Regions from separate parts of the Mesorhizobium sp. RCC_202 genome, predicted to be linked through region 1. Evidence: riboswitches for the same ligand, from Rfam matches in the RefSeq annotation. Region 1 holds a riboswitch; each other region holds the start of a gene.
What was found. Region 1 has a riboswitch for cobalamin ahead of AB6802_RS07930 (CbtB domain-containing protein). Riboswitches for the same ligand answer to the same signal wherever they lie in the genome.
Positions count from the first base shown of each region.

Region 1 (4,206 bases):
CGTGCGCTGGGATAGGTAACGCCACTGGCGCCCTGCTGAACGCCGCGGAAGAATTCGTCGACCGCCGCCCGCGTGGCGTCATTGAGGATACCGTCGGCCGGCGAGACGCAGAGCGCGCGCTGGATGCTTGCCACGCGAACATGGCTTAGCTTCGGCTCAAAGGACCCGATCGTATTGGTCTGCTCCACTACACGCTTGATTACGGGCTTGGCGGGCTGGCGCACTTCCTGGATGATTTCCGGCTTGCGCGGCAACGGGGAGTTGGTCCTCACGTCGATCTCGATGTTCGAGATCGAGCCGCCCTTGACCGGGGTCGCCGCCGCGTCCGCCACATGCTCGACGAGCTTCGCCTCGATCACCGGCGGCAGGCACAAAGAGAGATAGTCCTGGATCAGATGGTACGAGGCGGTCGGTGTGTCGATCTGGCTGGCCTTGGCGGCAACCGCGTCGCGATAGGCGCCCTGCAGCTTGCGCACGAAGGTCAGCGTCGTGGCGGGCGGCAGCTGGTAGAGATAGGTGCCGGCGGCGATGTCGGTGAGGTTGGAAGCGAGCCCGAAGGCCTGCGTCACGGCGACCATCGAAAGGCTCGAGGCGCCTGTCGCCGCGAGAATGGCGTTGGTGGTCTGGCTGAAAGCGCCGAGGCCGGCCTTCGTCGCTTCGCGGCGGCGATCCAGGTAGTAGAGCTCGCTGAAATACTCCATGCAGCGATCGTCGACATAGTTGAACCCAGCTTCGGTCAGGTCATAATAGGTGCCGCCGCCAGTATCGCGCGCCAGGGCATTCATGATCCGGCTGATGCGATTGCTCGACTGCTCGACGCTTGCCGCATCGATGACCGGCGGAACGCCGACATAGTGCTTTGTCGGATCGGCCATGCAGCCTTGAAGCGCGGCCATGAAAACAATGAAAAGCGAACGAATCCAAAGGAATCGCTTCACAGGCCAGCCCCCCGGCAATTATTGTATTTTTACCCTCTCAATAAGGATAACCTAACCTTAGAGGAAAACCTATAGGCATCATTGAATTGTCAACTGAGAAGTATTTCACACTTCGCGGCAATTGTTTCGTTCAGCCGGCGACGATCCCGCTCGCGCGCAAGACCCAGCGGCGGCCGTCGCTGCGTAAATCGGTGAGCGACAGCGGCTCGATGTCGATCTTCCACACCGACGACGACGGCGCGCCCAGGACATGGACGATGGCCGCGCGGATCACCACCGCATGGGTCACCGCGATGGTGTGACCGCCCTCGCCGGCCAGACGCTCGACCAGCGCGGCGCCACGTTGCGCCACGGCACTGAGCGTTTCGCCGCCATGCGGTGCCGCGTCCGGGTCGGCAAACCACGCCGCCATGCCATCGGGGTTCTCGGCCTGGACTTCCTCGAAGCTCCGGCCTGCCCAGCGGGCAAAATCCTGTTCGGCAAGCAGGGGCTCGACGCCCGCCTGGAGGCCAAGCGCTTGCGCCGTCTGCCGGGCGGCAAGCGCGGGGCTCGTCCAGACGCGGTCGGCGCGGCGAAGCGAAGCGGCCATCGTCCGGGCGCGCTCCACGGCTTGTGGCTCCAGCGCCTCGTCGTTCGGGAAACGGCCCTTGCGCATGCCGGGCGTAGCGCCGCTTGCGATCATCGTCAGGCGTGCGACCATGCGAAAAAGCCTCTGTGGATAGGCGTGGACCAGTGAAATTCGGGCTCACGAAGCCGTGCCGACAGCACATGTCGTTGACAGGCGAACGAAGTGCTGACAAGTGTTTTAGTGTGATACGAGATTGGAAGCCGGTGCGAATCCGGCACGGTCGCGCCACTGTGATCGGCGAAAGCCGAAAGTCAGGCCTTGTCTCGTAGCCATTTGTCGATCAACGGGACGCAGGATCCCAGGGGAGGTCAATATGTCCAACACCACTTTCGCACCCGGTTACGGCGCAACGCCAATTCCGGTCCGCGAACTTCTGCCCTGGGCCATCTTCGGCGGGCTGCTCTTGATGCTGGCGATCTACTTCGTCGGCGCGGAAGAAGGCGCGACATCGCTGATCCGCGGCATGTATGTGCACGAATTCGTGCATGACGGCCGCCACCTGCTCGGCTTCCCCTGCCACTAAAGCGGTTCAGCATCGCTGAAGGGGATTTGACATGGTTGGAAAACTTTTGCTGCGCGGCATGCTCGTCGGGCTTGTCGCGGGGCTGATCGCGTTTGCCTTCGCGCGCGTCTATGGCGAGCCGCAAGTCGACAAAGCCATCGCCTTCGAAGAATCGCAGGCCAAGGCCGCCAACGAGGCGCCCGAAGAAGAACTGGTCAGCCGGCCGACGCAGGCGGGCATCGGCCTTGCCACCGGCGTGCTGATCTATGGCGCGGCGCTTGGCGGGTTGTTCTCGCTGGTCTTCGCCTACGCCAACGGACGGCTGGGCTCGCTCGGCCCGCGCGGCACCTCGGCATTGCTGGCCGTGCTCGGCTTCCTCGCCGTGATCGTGGTGCCTCAGCTCAAATACCCGGCCAACCCGCCGGCGGTCGGCAACCCCGAAACGATTGCCTACCGGACGGAATTGTTCTTCATCATGATCGCGATCTCGATCGCGGCCATGGTGGCCGCGGTCGGCCTGGCGCAGCGGCTGTGGAGCCGGCTCGGCGGTTGGAACGCTTCGATCGTCGCGGCGCTCGCCTTCCTCGTCGTCTTCATGCTGGTCAAGGCGGCCCTTCCCGACATCAACGAGGTGCCGGAGAACTTCTCGGCGATCGTGCTGTGGCAGTTCCGCATCGCGTCGCTCGGCATCCAGCTCATCCTGTGGGCCGTGGTCGGACTTGTCTTCGGGGCCGTCGCCGAGCGTCAGCTTTCGGCCGGCAAGCAAGGCGGCGCCGCGCGCCGCTACGCCTGATATCCCGATGTATCGGCCGCCATGGTTTCGCGCCCTGGCGGCCGTTTTGTTTTTAACGGTCTGGCCCTCGCTTGCGGCTGTTTCGCCGGCGCAAGCCCATAGCGGTTCCTCGGCGCCGCCTCCTCCCGGCATCCAGATCCCCAGCCTGACGCATGGCCAGATGGCGGTGATCGCGCGTTATCGCAGCGACATCCTCGCGCTGGCGCGAGCGCAGACCGTGACCGACCCGACCTTCCGGCGGCTCTACAATCACGGCAATCTGCAATTCACCTATTGCCTGTGGGGCCTGATGCCGGGCAGCCTCGGCGACGAGCAGAGCCCGTTCAACGAGTGCAGCCACGCTTATCTCGCCACCGCCAAGGCGCTGCTCGCCTATATGGCGACGATGCCCGCCGCCGAGCGCGACGCCAAGGCGCTGATCTCCGACATCGACGCCGACATGGTGCGCAGCGGCGCCTCCTGGATCCTGTGCCAGTTCAGCGGCGAGAGCTTCAGCACCGGCGGGATCATCGAGCCACGCTGGAGCGACATGGTCTTCCACCTGCCGAGCCTTGCCGTGCTGATCGCCATGGGCGCAGCGCTCATCGCCACCGGGTGGTCGATTTTCGGTTCGCCCTTATCGCGCACGCGCGCGGTCTGAGCGACGGCCGGCCAGCCCAGGGCCTACCAGCGGCGCCACCGCGTCGGGAATTTCAGAGATTGCGGACGCGCGTCGGCCCGGCGCTGGTGCCGGCGACGACGGCCAGTAAGGTGCGCAGCCGCTGCACGTCGGGATGCAGCGAGCCGCAGCGGTCGATCAGCGCGACCTTGCTCAGCGCCGCCGCTTCCAGATCGGCCTCATGCGGCACCGACAGCAGCCAGTCGGCGAACACTTCTTCCGGCGGCGGCAATGGCGAAACGGCGCGCATCGTCGCCGCGTTGGCCCGGCGCATCCTGCGCGGGCGTTCCGGCCTGCCGGGCGCGAGCCCGGGTATTTCATTGTGCGAATCCATGTTCGTCCTTCTTTCGCAAGGACTGAACCTGGTGGTGATGGAGGAAAGTCACGGGCGGCACTGAGGCCGATCCGTATCCGCCTCTTGACCGCCCACCGCGATCAGTCGAGTTCAACTCTGCTCGAGGCTGGTTTCCGGGCTCCGAAGCTGTCCGTTGCGGGACCTGTCCCGACACCTTCCCAGGCTTGTCACCCAGTGGCTTGTTGTCGGAACGCAAGCTTCGCTACCGTTGCGGGGGCAGCGCCGGAATCGCACCGGCTTCCCAATTATCCCCCAGGCCGACTCAGGCCAAAGGGCACCTTGAACGTGATGATCTAACCATCCGCCGATGACAGGCGTCCACATGAAAGCGA
Region 1 is NZ_JBFUPO010000003.1:136,861-141,066, reverse strand. It holds gene AB6802_RS07940 (hypothetical protein) at 1-875, opposite strand, end outside; gene AB6802_RS07935 (histidine phosphatase family protein) at 1,069-1,638, opposite strand; adenosylcobalamin (AdoCbl) riboswitch at 1,735-1,879, shown strand; gene AB6802_RS07930 (CbtB domain-containing protein) at 1,880-2,089, shown strand; gene AB6802_RS07925 (CbtA family protein) at 2,121-2,861, shown strand; gene AB6802_RS07920 (hypothetical protein) at 2,869-3,501, shown strand; gene AB6802_RS07915 (hypothetical protein) at 3,554-3,853, opposite strand; cobalamin riboswitch at 3,961-4,171, opposite strand.

Region 2 (4,206 bases), on a different contig from region 1:
CCGGCGAGGATACGGCCGTCGAGCTCCGGCAGCACAACATGCATGGCGAGATCGGCCGGCGCCAGGCCGCGCTGGTTGTTTTCCCAGACGTCGCGGCGGGTGGTGGCGACGATGACCTGGAAGACGGGCACGCCGGCGCGGTCGAACAGGGTTTCGACGCCGGGTTCGGCGCCTGAGGCGAAGGCGGTCGCGGTGATGATGACGGCCGGTTTCAGCGATGCGATGGCGTCCTCGACGAAGACCAGCGACGTCGGGTCTTTCAGGCTGGAGACGAAGATCGGGACTGGGGCCAGGCCGCACTGACGGAGCGCTTCGACGAGTGCGTCGATGGGCGCGACGTCCGCGGCGAGGAGCATCGAGCGATAGAAGAGGATGGGTACAATGGAGACGCTGACATTGTCGGCGTCGAGTTCGCCAACGCCCGATGGCTTTCCGACAACTCCCAGCCCCGGCTCATAATATCCCGACTTCGGCACCGCCACCGGTCCCGCCACCGACGCAGCCGATCCAGCCAAGCGCGCCAGCCGCTGCATCAGTGCGCTCATATTTGCCGGGCCGCCCTCGCGGAAATAGCCGAGCAAGGCGTCCAGCTCGGCGCGGGGCAGCGTCGAGGCCTCGATCAGCCTTTGATCCTCGTCATGGCTTTCACCGGGCAGCAGCACGAGCTTGATGCCGCGTTCGCGCGCCACCGCCGCGAGCTGGTCGCAGCCGTAGCGCCACCAGTCGTAGCCGCCCAGGATGCGGATAAGGATGACCTTGGCGTGGCGGGCGACGCTGTCGATCCATAGATCGACGGACATCGGATGGCGCAGGTCGCGCAGCGCCGCGAGCCGCATCGAGGGCAAGCGGGCGGCGTCGGCTTTCCATGCCACCGCCAGGCCGGCGAGGTCGCTGTCGGTGAAGGACAGGGCCAAGATATCCGCCGGCGTCTGCCGCAGATCGACCGGCTCGGCGAGATCGTCGAGCGAGGCGGAGCTGGTGGTCAGTATGTGCATTTCGCCCCTAGGTCGGTTGGCGTCAGCCGGCGAGTATAGCCTCGATCGCCGGGCGGTTCAGCCCCTTGAGGCCGATGACGACGAGACGCGAGCGGCGGTCGTCCTCGGCGGTCCAGGCGCGGTCATAGTAATGGTTGACGCGCTGGCCGACGGCCTGCAGCAAAAGCCGCATCGGCTTGCCGCCGACTTCGACGAAACCTTTGACGCGCAACACGTTTTCCTGTTCGGCGGCGGTGGCGACACGCTTTGCCAGCTCGTCCGGATTGGCGATCGACGGGATGTCGACGATGAAGGTGTCGAAATCGTCATGCTCGTGGTCGAACGCGCCGTCATGATGCGATTTGCGGTTCTCGATGTCGTCCTCGACGGCGAGGCCGAGACCGAGCAGCACCGAGGGATCGACCTTGCCATGCGATGTCGGCACGATCTTCACGGCGCGGGCGGAGTGTTCGCCAATGATGGCGTTGGCGCGGGCCGAGCCGGCGGCGTCCATCAGGTCGTTTTTCGAGAGAATGATGAGGTCGGCGCAAGCGATCTGGTCCTCGAAGACTTCCTCGACCGGGTCGTCGTGGTCGAGGCTATCGTCCTGGGCGCGCTGCGCCTGTAAAGCATCCATGTCGCTGGCGACGCGGCCTTCGGCGAGCGCCGGGCCATCGACCACGGCAATGACGCCGTCGACGGTCACCCGGCTCTTCACCGTCGGCCACTGGAATGCCTGGACCAGCGGCTTCGGCAAAGCGAGGCCGGAGGTCTCGATCAGGATGTGGTCGACCTTGGGGGTGAGCGCCAGGATCTGGTCGAGCGCCGGCACGAAATCGTCGGCCACGGTGCAGCAGATGCAGCCATTGGCCAGTTCGACGATGTTTTCCTCCGGGCAGGTGTCGATGCCGCAGCCTTTGAGGATTTCGCCGTCGATGCCGATGTCACCGAACTCGTTGACGATGATGGCGATGCGCTTGCCGCCGGCATTCTCCAGCAGATGACGGACCAGGGTCGTCTTGCCGGCGCCGAGGAAGCCGGTGACGACGGTGCAGGGAATACGGGAAACGGAAGCGCTCATGGTCAGTCCTTCAGCATGTCGAGGGGAGGGATGCGGGCAACAAGGCCGCGCTTGAGGGAATCGGGGCGGCCGCGCCAGGGGATCAGGCCATCCGTCGACGTGGCGAAGAGCTTTGCGCCGGCAACGAGGTCGGCGCCGCTGGTCGCGCTCAGGTCGCCGAAGACATAGCTCCAGCAGCCGTCGCGCAGGATCGCCGCGCTCAGCCGCCGCTTGCAATTGCCGAGGCATTCGACCGTGCGGATGCGGATGTTGTCATCGGCTGCGGCGCGGCGGGTGTCATCGGCCAGCAATTCGCCGGCGCGGGGGTGGGCATCGGAGCCGGCCTCATTGCGGCAGGAAGCGCAGACGATGACCGTCACGCCGGCCAAAGCGTCGCCCTCGGACGAATTATCCGCTGGGCCAGCCGAAAAACTGCCGTTGTGGTCCAAAAAGCCGGGCTCCTTGCCCGGAAACCCGCCGGGCGATCGGATTGTTCTGTCGCAGACGGCAGGTCTCCTGGCTCGCGGATCATCGCCTTGGTTGGCCGCCTTCCCGGGAATTCCCAGTGGCTTTCGGCCTTGGCTCATCGCTTACAGTTGCGGGGACAGCCGCGGATTTGGGTTTTTGTCCCGCACCGCATTCCCTCTTGGCCCTTGCCGTTGCGGGCAAGGGACCGTCTGGAGGGATTTAGGCTTTTGCAGGCAGCGGTGTCAACGCGCGGTTACGACGCTGAAAGGTCGGCCAGTGGCTGCCCGAGGTCGCCCGCTGGCGTCACTTCGATGTGCTCCAAGCCGAGCCAGGCCTGCATCTGCTTCAATTCCTCGAAAAGCTGGGCGGCTGTCTCCGGCGGCGCTTCAGGCTCGGCATAGGCGGCATGGACGCGCAGCACACCCGCTGGACGGTCGGCTTTGAGGTCGACGCGGGCGACGATCGTGTCGCCGAGCAGGAAAGGCAGCACGTAATAGCCGTATTGGCGCTTGTCGGCAGGCGTGTAGATTTCGATGCGATAGCGGAAATTGAAAAGCCGCTCCGAGCGCGACCGTTCGAAAACGACGGGATCGAACGGCGCAAGCAAGGCGCGCGCCTCGATGCGGCGGGGAAAACGGGCGTCCTTGTGCAGATAAGCGGTCCTGTCCCAGCCTTCGACGCTTACGGGCAGCAACTCGCCCATTTCGACCAGTTCCTCGATGCGGTCCTTGGTGTCGCCGGGCGCCAGGCGAAAATAGTCGCGCAGGTCGCCATAGGTGGCGATGCCGTGGGCGCGGGCGGAAATGCGCAGCAATTCGCGGTGCGCGTCCTCGACGGAGGGGACAGGCAGGTCGAGCACGGCCTGCGGCAAAACGCGCGCCGGCAAGTCGTAATAGCGCTCGAAGCCGCGCCGGTAGGCGGTGGTGATGCGGCCAGCCCAGAACAGCCATTCGAAAGCGTGCTTGGCCTCGCTCCAGCCCCACCAGCCGCCGTTGCCCTTGTGGCCTTCTATGTCGGAAGCAGCGGTCGGCCCGCGTTCGGCGACTTGCTTATAGATTTCATCGATCATCCCGGTCCGCTCGCGTCCCCATTTGGCGAGGCCGAGATACATTTCGCCGCCCTGTTCGGCGCGCTGCATGCGCCAGCGCATCAGCGGCCAGGTCTCGACCGGCAGGAAGGACGCTTCATGCGCCCAGTATTCGAACACGGTGCGCTTGCGGGTGACGGCGGCGTTGTCGAGCAGCGCGAGCGGATAGGGGCCAAGGCGCGAATAGAGCGGCATATAGTGCGCGCGCACCACGGCGCTGACGGAATCGATCTGCAGCAAGCCGGTGCGGGAAAGCACGCGGGCAAGGTGTCGCCGATCGGGTGTGCCGCCGGGCCGCGGGTCGGTGAAACCCTGCGCGCCGAGCGCGATGCGCCGGGCCATAGGAAGCGAAATCTTGTCCTTCATCGAGGCGACCTTGCCCTGATCGTTTGCCGGATTTTTAGCCGGTGATTCCGGTGATGCTAGCAGGCAAATGGCGGGAGATGTGTCAGGAGACAGAAGTGGAGTAAAAAGAGAAGGAAATCAAACAGGAGCGGATCGGACCAGTTTCCTCCGATATGGCGTCCAGGGCGGTAATTTGAACAAGGTTTGACTTGCTTCGCTGAAACCGCTGCGCTAACCCTCGCCGCGTTGCAGCATGGGCCTCCTAAAACGGT
Region 2 is NZ_JBFUPO010000004.1:506,789-510,994, forward strand. It holds gene AB6802_RS12575 (cobaltochelatase subunit CobN) at 1-995, opposite strand, end outside; gene cobW (cobalamin biosynthesis protein CobW) at 1,018-2,055, opposite strand; gene AB6802_RS12585 (DUF1636 family protein) at 2,058-2,483, opposite strand; cobalamin riboswitch at 2,523-2,727, opposite strand; gene AB6802_RS12590 (winged helix-turn-helix domain-containing protein) at 2,756-3,955, opposite strand.
Region 2: another riboswitch for cobalamin. It lies ahead of AB6802_RS12585 (DUF1636 family protein); the one in region 1 lies ahead of AB6802_RS07930 (CbtB domain-containing protein).

Region 3 (4,206 bases), on a different contig from region 1:
AGGGTGTGGAGAGTCGGGCCATGTGGGATTTCAGCATCGGCCGGTCGGTGTCCATCATGATGCGGACATGGCCGTTCATCGTCTTCCGCATGATCGTCTATTTCGGCATCACGATTGCCTACATCATGGCGACCGGCACGGGCGCCAGCGTCGGCTATGGCGTCGGCCACATCTCCACCGATCCTGACGGTCCGGCGTCGTTTGCGCTATGGGGCGGCGTTGTCGGCTTCGGCATCGTCTCGATCGCCGTCTACTGGATCCGAGAATACATCCTCTATGTGCTCAAGGCCGGCCACATCGCCGTCATGGTCCACCTGATCGACGGCCACGATGTGCCCGACGGCCAGGGCCAGATCGCCTATGCCAAGGAAGTGGTGACCCAGCGTTTTGCCGAGGCCAACATCCTTTTCGTCGTCGACCAGCTGGTCAAGGGCGCCATCCGCGCCATCACCGGCCTGATCGGCGGCATCGCCGCCTTCCTGCCCATTCCGGGCTTGAGCGGCCTGGTCAGCTTCATCAACACCGTCATCCGTCTGTCGCTGACCTATGTCGACGAGATCATCCTCGGCTACAACATTCGCATCAATTCGAACTCGCCTTTCGAGACGGCGCGGCAAGGTGTCGTGCTTTACGCGCAGAACGGCAAGCACATGGTCAAGAACGCAGTCTGGCTGGCGGTGATCATGTGGGGCCTGTCCTTCGTTATCTTCCTGTTGATGCTGGCGCCGGCCGCCGCGATCCTCTGGGTGATGCCGGGACAACTCGCCGGCTGGGCCTTCGTGCTGGCCATCGTCTTTGCCTGGGCCTTCAAGGCGGCTTTCATCGAGCCGTTCGCAATCGCCTCGCTGATGCAGGTCTATTTCGACGCCATCGAGGGCCAGACCCCCAATCCGGAATGGGACCGCCACCTGGCAGAGGCATCGTCGAAATTCCGGGAATTGCGCGACAAGGCGCTCGGCTCTTTCGGCGGCGGCTCGCGCTGGGATACGCCCCGGGCCGCTTGATCAGCTCTTTGGAGCGCCGCCAAGTCTTGCAATCGCCGATTTGAGCGGCGCCTCGCCGGCGCCGCGAAACGTCTCGCTCATCACCAGTTCCGACAAGGCCAGGCGCTTGCCCCAGCCATGCGTTTCGAGATCCGGCTTCGGCGCGAATTCCGAGACGCGGCCGACGCAGAGATAAGCGATCGGCGTGACATGTTCGGGGATCGACAGAAGCTGCTTCAGCGCCTCCGTCTCGATGATGCTGACCCAGCCGACGCCGACACCTTCCGCGCGCGCCGCCAGCCAGAAATTCTGCACGGCGCAGACGGTACTGTAGAGGTCCATCTCCGGATTGTGCCAGCGCCCGAGCGGCGAGTCCTTCGAACGCTGCCGGTCGCAGGTGATGCACAGATTGAGCGCGCTCTCGCAGATGCCTTCGAGTTTCAGCTTGCGGTAGAGCGCCTGCCGCTCCGCCTCGATCGCCGGCAGTTCCTGTTCGCGCGCGGCAAGGAAAAGATCGCACACCTGTCGCCGTCTGGTCGCGTCGCGGATGACGATGAAATTCCACGGCTGCATGTAGCCTACCGATGGCGCATGGTGGGCGGCGGTGAGCAGCCGCGCCAGCACGCCATCGTCGAGATCGTCGCTAACGAAATGGCTGCGCACGTCACGCCTGGTGAACATCGCCCGGTAGACAGCGTCGCGCGCCAATTGGTCAAAGTCATCGCCGCCGATGGCGGGCGCAAGTGCTTGCATCGCTTTTCCCCTGCGATAAGCAGCCCCCGCCTGACCAAGCGGGTGACCATGTCTGCCAGGCCGGTCTTCTGGCTCGGGATCGACCCGCGTCCGGCGCCTTCCCGTCAACGACAGTGGCGTTTGCCGGCGCGGTCCCCCTCACAGCGTTGGGCACGCCACGGAATGAAACCGTGTTCCCGATTCTCCCGCGTCGCGGGCACCAGGCAGCGATGCGACCTTAGCGTGAACCAAGCGCCGCGCCAATGCCGTCAGCGACACGGCAAGGCGCGATTGTCCCCAGCCATTCGGCATTCAAACATGGCCATCGCGGCCTTGGGCCCCTAGATTAGAGGCCATGGCTACACGTCTCTACACGCATCCGATCTTTCTCGAACACATCACGCCGCCCGGCCACCCCGAGCGTCCCGACCGTCTGCGCGCCATCGAGCGCGTGCTGGACGACGAGGCGTTTTCGGCGCTCGACCGCGTCGAGGCGCCGGAAGGCGACGAGGCGACGATCCTTTACGCGCATCCCGAGGATCACGTTGAGCGTGTCCGCGCCGCGATCCCCGAGAGCGGCATCGCCCCGATCGACGCCGATACCAGCGCCAGCCCGAAGAGCTGGCAGGCCGCGGTGACGGCGATCGGCGCCGCCAACGCGGCTGTCGACGATGTCTTCGAGGGCCGCGCGGCAAACGTCTTCGTTGCCGCCCGCCCGCCTGGACACCATGCCGAAAAGGCCACGGCGATGGGCTTTTGCCTGTTCAACACGGCGGCCATCGCCGCGCGCTATGCGCAGAAGAAGCATCAGGCCGAGCGCGTCGCCATCGTCGACTGGGACGTCCACCACGGCAACGGCACGCAGGACATCTTCTGGGACGATCCGTCGGTGCTCTATTGCTCGACGCATCAGATGCCGCTTTATCCGGGCACCGGCGCCAGGAGCGAGACCGGCGCCGGCAACATCGTCAACGCGCCGCTGGCGCCGCGCACCGGCAGCGATTTGTTCCGCGACGCCTTCCTGTCGCGCGTGCTGCCCTCGATCGACGCCTTTGCGCCGGATCTGATCATCATTTCCGCCGGTTTCGATGCGCACCATCGTGACCCGCTGGCCGAGATCAACCTGACAGAGGACGATTTCGACTGGGCGACCGGCCAGTTGATGGAACGCGCCGGCCGCCACAGCGGCAACCGGCTCGTCAGCCTGCTCGAAGGCGGCTACGATCTGCAAGGACTGGCATTTTCAGTCGCTGCCCATGTCGGGCGGCTGATGAAGGGATAAAGTATGGCTGTCGAAGGCAATGAGGACGTCAAGGCGATGAGCTTCGAACAGGCGCTCGACGCGCTGGAGAAGATCGTCGATGATCTGGAGCGCGGCGACGTTCCGCTCGACCAGTCGATCAAGATCTATGAGCGCGGTGAAGCGCTGAAGGCCCATTGCGACCGGTTGCTGAAGGCCGCCGAGGACAAGGTCGAGAAGATCAGGCTGTCGCGCGACGGCAAGCCGGTGGGGACGGAGCCGCTCGACGCCGAGTAAATGAAGCAGGTCGGGCAGAGAAAGCAGGTAAGGAGTTCAAGCTATGTGCCGCAACATCAAGACCCTGGCCAATTTCGAACCGCCGGCGACCAATGACGAAGTGCATGACGCCGCACTGCAGTTCGTGCGCAAGCTGAGCGGATCGACCAAACCCTCAAAACGCAACGAGCACGCCTTCCATCATGCCGTCGAGGCGATCGCGGCCGTTGCTCGCGAATTGCTCGATTCGCTCGAGACCAACCAGGAACCACGCAACCGCGAGGAAGAGGCGGCCAAGGCGAAAGCCAGGTCGGCGCTGCGCTTCGCCTGAGAGGTCGATATGAGCTTCTTTCCTGGAAACGATCCCGAGCCCGGCGATGCCTTCGCCTGCGATCAGATCGAATTGATGGTCATCCCCAACGCCAAGGACATTGGCGGCTTCGAGGTGCGCCGCGCATTGCCGACGGCAAGACGCCGGCTGGTCGGGCCGTTCATCTTCTTCGACCGCATGGGTCCGGCCATCCTGCGCGCCGGCCAGGCGCTGGATGTGCGCCCGCATCCGCACATCGGGCTGTCCACCGTCACCTATCTGTTCGACGGCAAGATCAGGCATAGCGATTCGCTCGGCACCGAAATGGTGATCGCGCCGGGCGACGTGAATTTGATGACCGCGGGGCGTGGCATCGTGCATTCCGAGCGTACGCCTGACGAGTTGCGCGGGGCGCCGATGTCGATCTCCGGCCTGCAGACCTGGCTGGCGCTGCCCGACGGCAAGGAAGAGGTTGCTCCGCTGTTCGAGAACACCGCGGCGATCCGCTTGCCGGAAATCGACGCCGAAGGCGTCAGCGGTCGCGTGGTGATCGGCGAATTCTCCGGTCTGCGCTCACCGGTCGCGACCGCATCGGACACGCTCTATGCCGATCTCATGCTGGCGGGCGGCGCCAGCGTGAAAATCCCGGCGGATGCCGAGGAGCG
Region 3 is NZ_JBFUPO010000008.1:103,803-108,008, reverse strand. It holds gene AB6802_RS19305 (hypothetical protein) at 21-1,004, shown strand; gene bluB (5,6-dimethylbenzimidazole synthase) at 1,005-1,736, opposite strand; cobalamin riboswitch at 1,777-1,955, opposite strand; gene AB6802_RS19295 (histone deacetylase family protein) at 2,071-2,997, shown strand; gene AB6802_RS19290 (exodeoxyribonuclease VII small subunit) at 3,001-3,252, shown strand; gene AB6802_RS19285 (DUF2277 domain-containing protein) at 3,296-3,562, shown strand; gene AB6802_RS19280 (pirin family protein) at 3,572-4,206, shown strand, end outside.
Region 3: another riboswitch for cobalamin. It lies ahead of bluB (5,6-dimethylbenzimidazole synthase); the one in region 1 lies ahead of AB6802_RS07930 (CbtB domain-containing protein).

Region 4 (4,206 bases), on a different contig from region 1:
CTTACTCAATTAATTTACTCGTAACTTTACTGGCGGCCGGCGTGGTCGCGGTCGCTACCCTGCGGCACCGACTTCTGCACGTTGCCCGACGAGTTCAGCAACTTGTAGACCGTCGAGTCCGTGTCGATCGACGATGTACGCGTGGTGTCGACGGCGGGAGCCGGCTGGTTGGCGCCGCTGTTGCCGTAGTTGTCGCTGCCAGCAAAAGCCGAACCCGAAACGGCCAGAACGGCCACCGTGGCGAGAATGATCTTCTTCATTTTAGTAACTCCTGAATTCCTTGATTGGACCGAGACGGCGGGCAGACCCGCCGCCAGCCCAGATTCGGCTGTTAGTTGTTGCCGAAGAGATTGTGATCAGCGCCCGTGATGACGGGCTTCTGAGCAGCCGGCTCGGACTTGACCGAGGCCGTGTAAGACGAGTCGACCGCGACGGCCGGCTGGTTGGCGCCGTTGGAACCGTAGTTATCGCTGCCGGCGAAAGCGCTGCCGGAAACGGCCAAAAGGGCGGCGGCGGCGAGAATGATCTTGTTCATTTTAGTGCTCCTAAATTTTCTGATCCGACCGAGGCGGCGGGCAACCCGCCGCCGGTTCAAAGTCGGCTGTTAGTTGTTGCCGAAAAGGTTGTGGTCGGCGCCCGTCTTGACGGGTACCTGCGTGGCCGGCACGGCGTTACGAACCGATGCGGTGTAGGACGAGTCAACCGAAACGGCCGGCGGATTGGCAGCCTGCGAACCGTAGTTGTCGCTACCAGCGAAGGCGCTGCCGGAAATTGCCAGAAGGGCGGCGGCAGTGAGAACAATCTTTTTCATTTTTGCTACTCCAGTATCTTTATTCAGTCCGTCTAGCGGCGTGTCTTGGGAATGAAATCGCGTCGTTCGGACAGCCCCGATGTGGGTGACCCGATTGCCGGATTCCAATCACGAAGTTTTTCCATCTGGACCAAGAATCTACGTCTTGTAATTTTCCTAAGCATGCCCAACATCACATCTTTATGTAATTAATCCAATAGGTTACACGGATCACTCATTTAGCTCACCAAGTGTGTCAGGGTGCCAACGTTCACCCCGTCCTGCACGCACCGTCAACAGAAACGAACCGTTCGGTTCGATTTTAGAACCTCCTAATAGTCACTTTTCGATACTATTAACCACTTTGAAGCCGGTTACCGATCGGCGCGACGTCATTTCAGAGCGGCGATTCGCTTGCCTGATCGCTGAACCGAATATCGGCACGACAAGCCGGTAGCCGTGTCGCGCCGCATGGATGCGATGTCGTTTTCATACCGGCGGGACCATGGCGTGTCGTGGTTAGATGATCTCATCTCAGGTGCCCTTCGTCGTGACGGAGCGGAGAATTGGGAAGCCGGTCGAATTCCGGCGCTGCCCCCGCAACGGTGGTGGAGTGAAATCGCAACGGGAGACCACTGGGCCATTGGCCTGGGAAGGTGTCGCGATCGCCCGCAAGGGCAACTCCAGAGCCCGGAAACCAGCCCGAGACATTTGAACTCGACTGATCGCGGTGGGCGATCAAGAGGCGGATGGCGCGTGCCGGTTTTTTTGCCGGCGGTCGCCCTTCTTCTCCATCTCCACCAGTTCAGTCCTTGATGATGAGGACAGGACATGGATGCGCGCAATGACATGCTGAGGCTCCTGCAGGGCCGCAAGCCCGGCTATTCGCTGGAACAGCCTTTCTACACCGACACCGACTTCTTCAAGCTCGACATGGAGCTGATCTGGTACCGCGACTGGCTGTTCATCGGCCATGATTGCGAGCTGCCGAAGCCGGGCAGCTTCATCACCGCGCAGATCGGCGATTATCCGATCGTGCTGGTGCGCGACCAGAAGGGCAACATCAACGCCTTCCACAATTCCTGCCGCCATCGCGGCAGCCGCGTCTGCAACACCGACAAAGGCACGGCGGCGAAGCTGGTATGCCCCTATCATCAGTGGACCTATGAACTCGACGGGCGTTTGCTGTTCGCCCGCCAGATGGCGGACGGCTTCGACAAGAGCCAGTTCGCATTGAAGCCGATCGCCTGCGAAAGTGTGGCCGGCTACATTTTTATCTGCCTGGCAAAGGAACCGGCCGACTTCGTCCCGACGCGCGCCATGATCGAGCCATACCTTGCGCCGCATCGCCTTGCCGAGACCAAGATCGCCTTCGAGAGCACGATCATCGAGAAAGGCAACTGGAAGCTGGTCTGGGAAAACAACCGCGAGTGCTATCACTGCGCCGGCAACCATCCCGAACTGTGCAAGACTTTCCCGGAAGCCCCGACGGTGACCGGCGTCAACGGCGCCGAGAGCGATCCGGAAATGGTCGCCCACTGGGCGAAATGCGAGGCGGCAGGACTGCCGAGCAAATTCCGCATCGACCCGGCCGGCCAGTATCGCGCCACCCGCGCGCCGCTGCTGCGCGACGCCGTGAGCTACACCATGACGGGAAAACGCGCCGTCCGGAAGAACCTATCGCTCGATGTCAATGCAGACCGCATCGGCACGCTGATGCACTACCACTACCCGACGACCTGGAACCACATCCTCATCGATCATGCGGTGACCTTCCGCGTGCTGCCGATCAGCGCCACCGAAACGGCGGTGACAACGAAATGGCTGGTGCACAAGGACGCGGTCGAAGGCGTCGACTACGACCTTGCCGAACTCACCCATGTATGGACCGAAACCAACGATCAGGACCGCCGCATCGTCGAGGAGAATGCTTTCGGCATCCTGTCGCCGGCCTATGAGCCGGGTCCGTATTCGGAGCTGCATGAGGGCGGCGTGATCCAGTTTGTCGACTGGTATGCGCGTTTCATCGGGCCGCGGCTTGCTGAAGACGGCCGGCCGGCGCTGCGCAGCGTCGCCTGAGGGCCGAGAGGATGAACGCCATGACCGAACTTGGCCTCTACCGCCATCTCGACGAGATGACGCCCTGGAACGACCGGCTGCAGATGCTGGAGGTGATCGGCGTCAGCGACGAGGCGTCCGACGTAAAAACCTTCACTTTCCGTTCCGACAACCAGACATGGTTCCGCTACAAGCCCGGCCAGTTCATCACGCTGGAATTGCCAGTGGCCGACGGGCCGCTGATGCGCACCTACACGCTGTCGTCGTCACCGTCGCGGCCGTTCTCGATCGCGGTGACAGTGAAGGCGCAAACGGGGAGCATCGGCACGCGCTGGATGTTCGACAATCTGAAACCCGGCGCGCGGGTAAAGGCCTACGGACCGGCGGGCGATTTCTCCCTGCACAGTCATCCGGCCGCGAAATATCTGCTCATTTCGGCCGGATCCGGCATCACGCCGATGATGTCGATGCTGCGCTGGCTGAATGACTGTGCGCCATGGACCGATGTCGGCTTCGTCAATTGCGCGCGGCGGCCAGAAGAGATCATCTTCCGCAAGGAGCTCGAGCTACTCGGCACCCGCATGCCCGGCCTGTCGCTCGGGTTCATGATCGAGGAACGGTCGAGCCGCGAGGGCTGGTTCGGCCATATGGGACGCATCGACGCTATCAGGCTGCCGCTGCTTGCCCCCGATTTCCGCGAGCGGGAAGTCTTCTGCTGTGGCCCCGATCCGTTCATGCGTGCGGTGCGCCAGATGCTGGAAGCCTCGGGTTTCGATATGAGCCGCTTCCACCAGGAGAGTTTCGCGGCGCCGGTCGTCGAGGAAATCCCGCCGCCATTCGCGTCACCGGATGGCGAAAGCGCGCCGGTCGAGGCGGTGACGCCCGTCCGCTTCGCGCTGTCGGGCGTCGATGCCGAATGCGTTGCCGGCCAGACCGTACTGCAGACGGCGCGCGCCTCGGGTGTGCGCATACCGGCGGCTTGCGAGTTCGGCCTTTGCGGCACCTGCAAGGTGAAGAAGGTGTCGGGCGATGTCGAGATGAGCCACAATGGCGGCATCCTCGACCACGAGATCGATGACGGCTTCATCCTCGCCTGCTGCTCGAAGCCATTGTCGGCGCTGGAGATCGAGGCCTGACGCGTACCAAACCAGGAACTTGATCCCGCAGATCGTCAGCAACACGTGAATGGCTATCACCTTGCCAGTGGACGCCCGAAAGTTTACAGGCGTTATCGAGGGATAGGCGGCAACCAGCGCGTCCGGGCTGGGTTTGCGGAGCGGGGTCAGGACATGCATCGTTTTGATGTCTATGCGGTTGCGAGCAAGGATATCGTCTTCGAATCCTTCGATGGCGAAGCT
Region 4 is NZ_JBFUPO010000001.1:545,644-549,849, forward strand. It holds gene AB6802_RS02470 (DUF680 domain-containing protein) at 27-260, opposite strand; gene AB6802_RS02475 (DUF680 domain-containing protein) at 332-535, opposite strand; gene AB6802_RS02480 (DUF680 domain-containing protein) at 605-811, opposite strand; cobalamin riboswitch at 1,310-1,511, shown strand; gene AB6802_RS02485 (aromatic ring-hydroxylating dioxygenase subunit alpha) at 1,622-2,869, shown strand; gene AB6802_RS02490 (2Fe-2S iron-sulfur cluster-binding protein) at 2,890-3,984, shown strand; gene AB6802_RS02495 (PqqD family protein) at 4,138-4,206, shown strand, end outside.
Region 4: another riboswitch for cobalamin. It lies ahead of AB6802_RS02485 (aromatic ring-hydroxylating dioxygenase subunit alpha); the one in region 1 lies ahead of AB6802_RS07930 (CbtB domain-containing protein).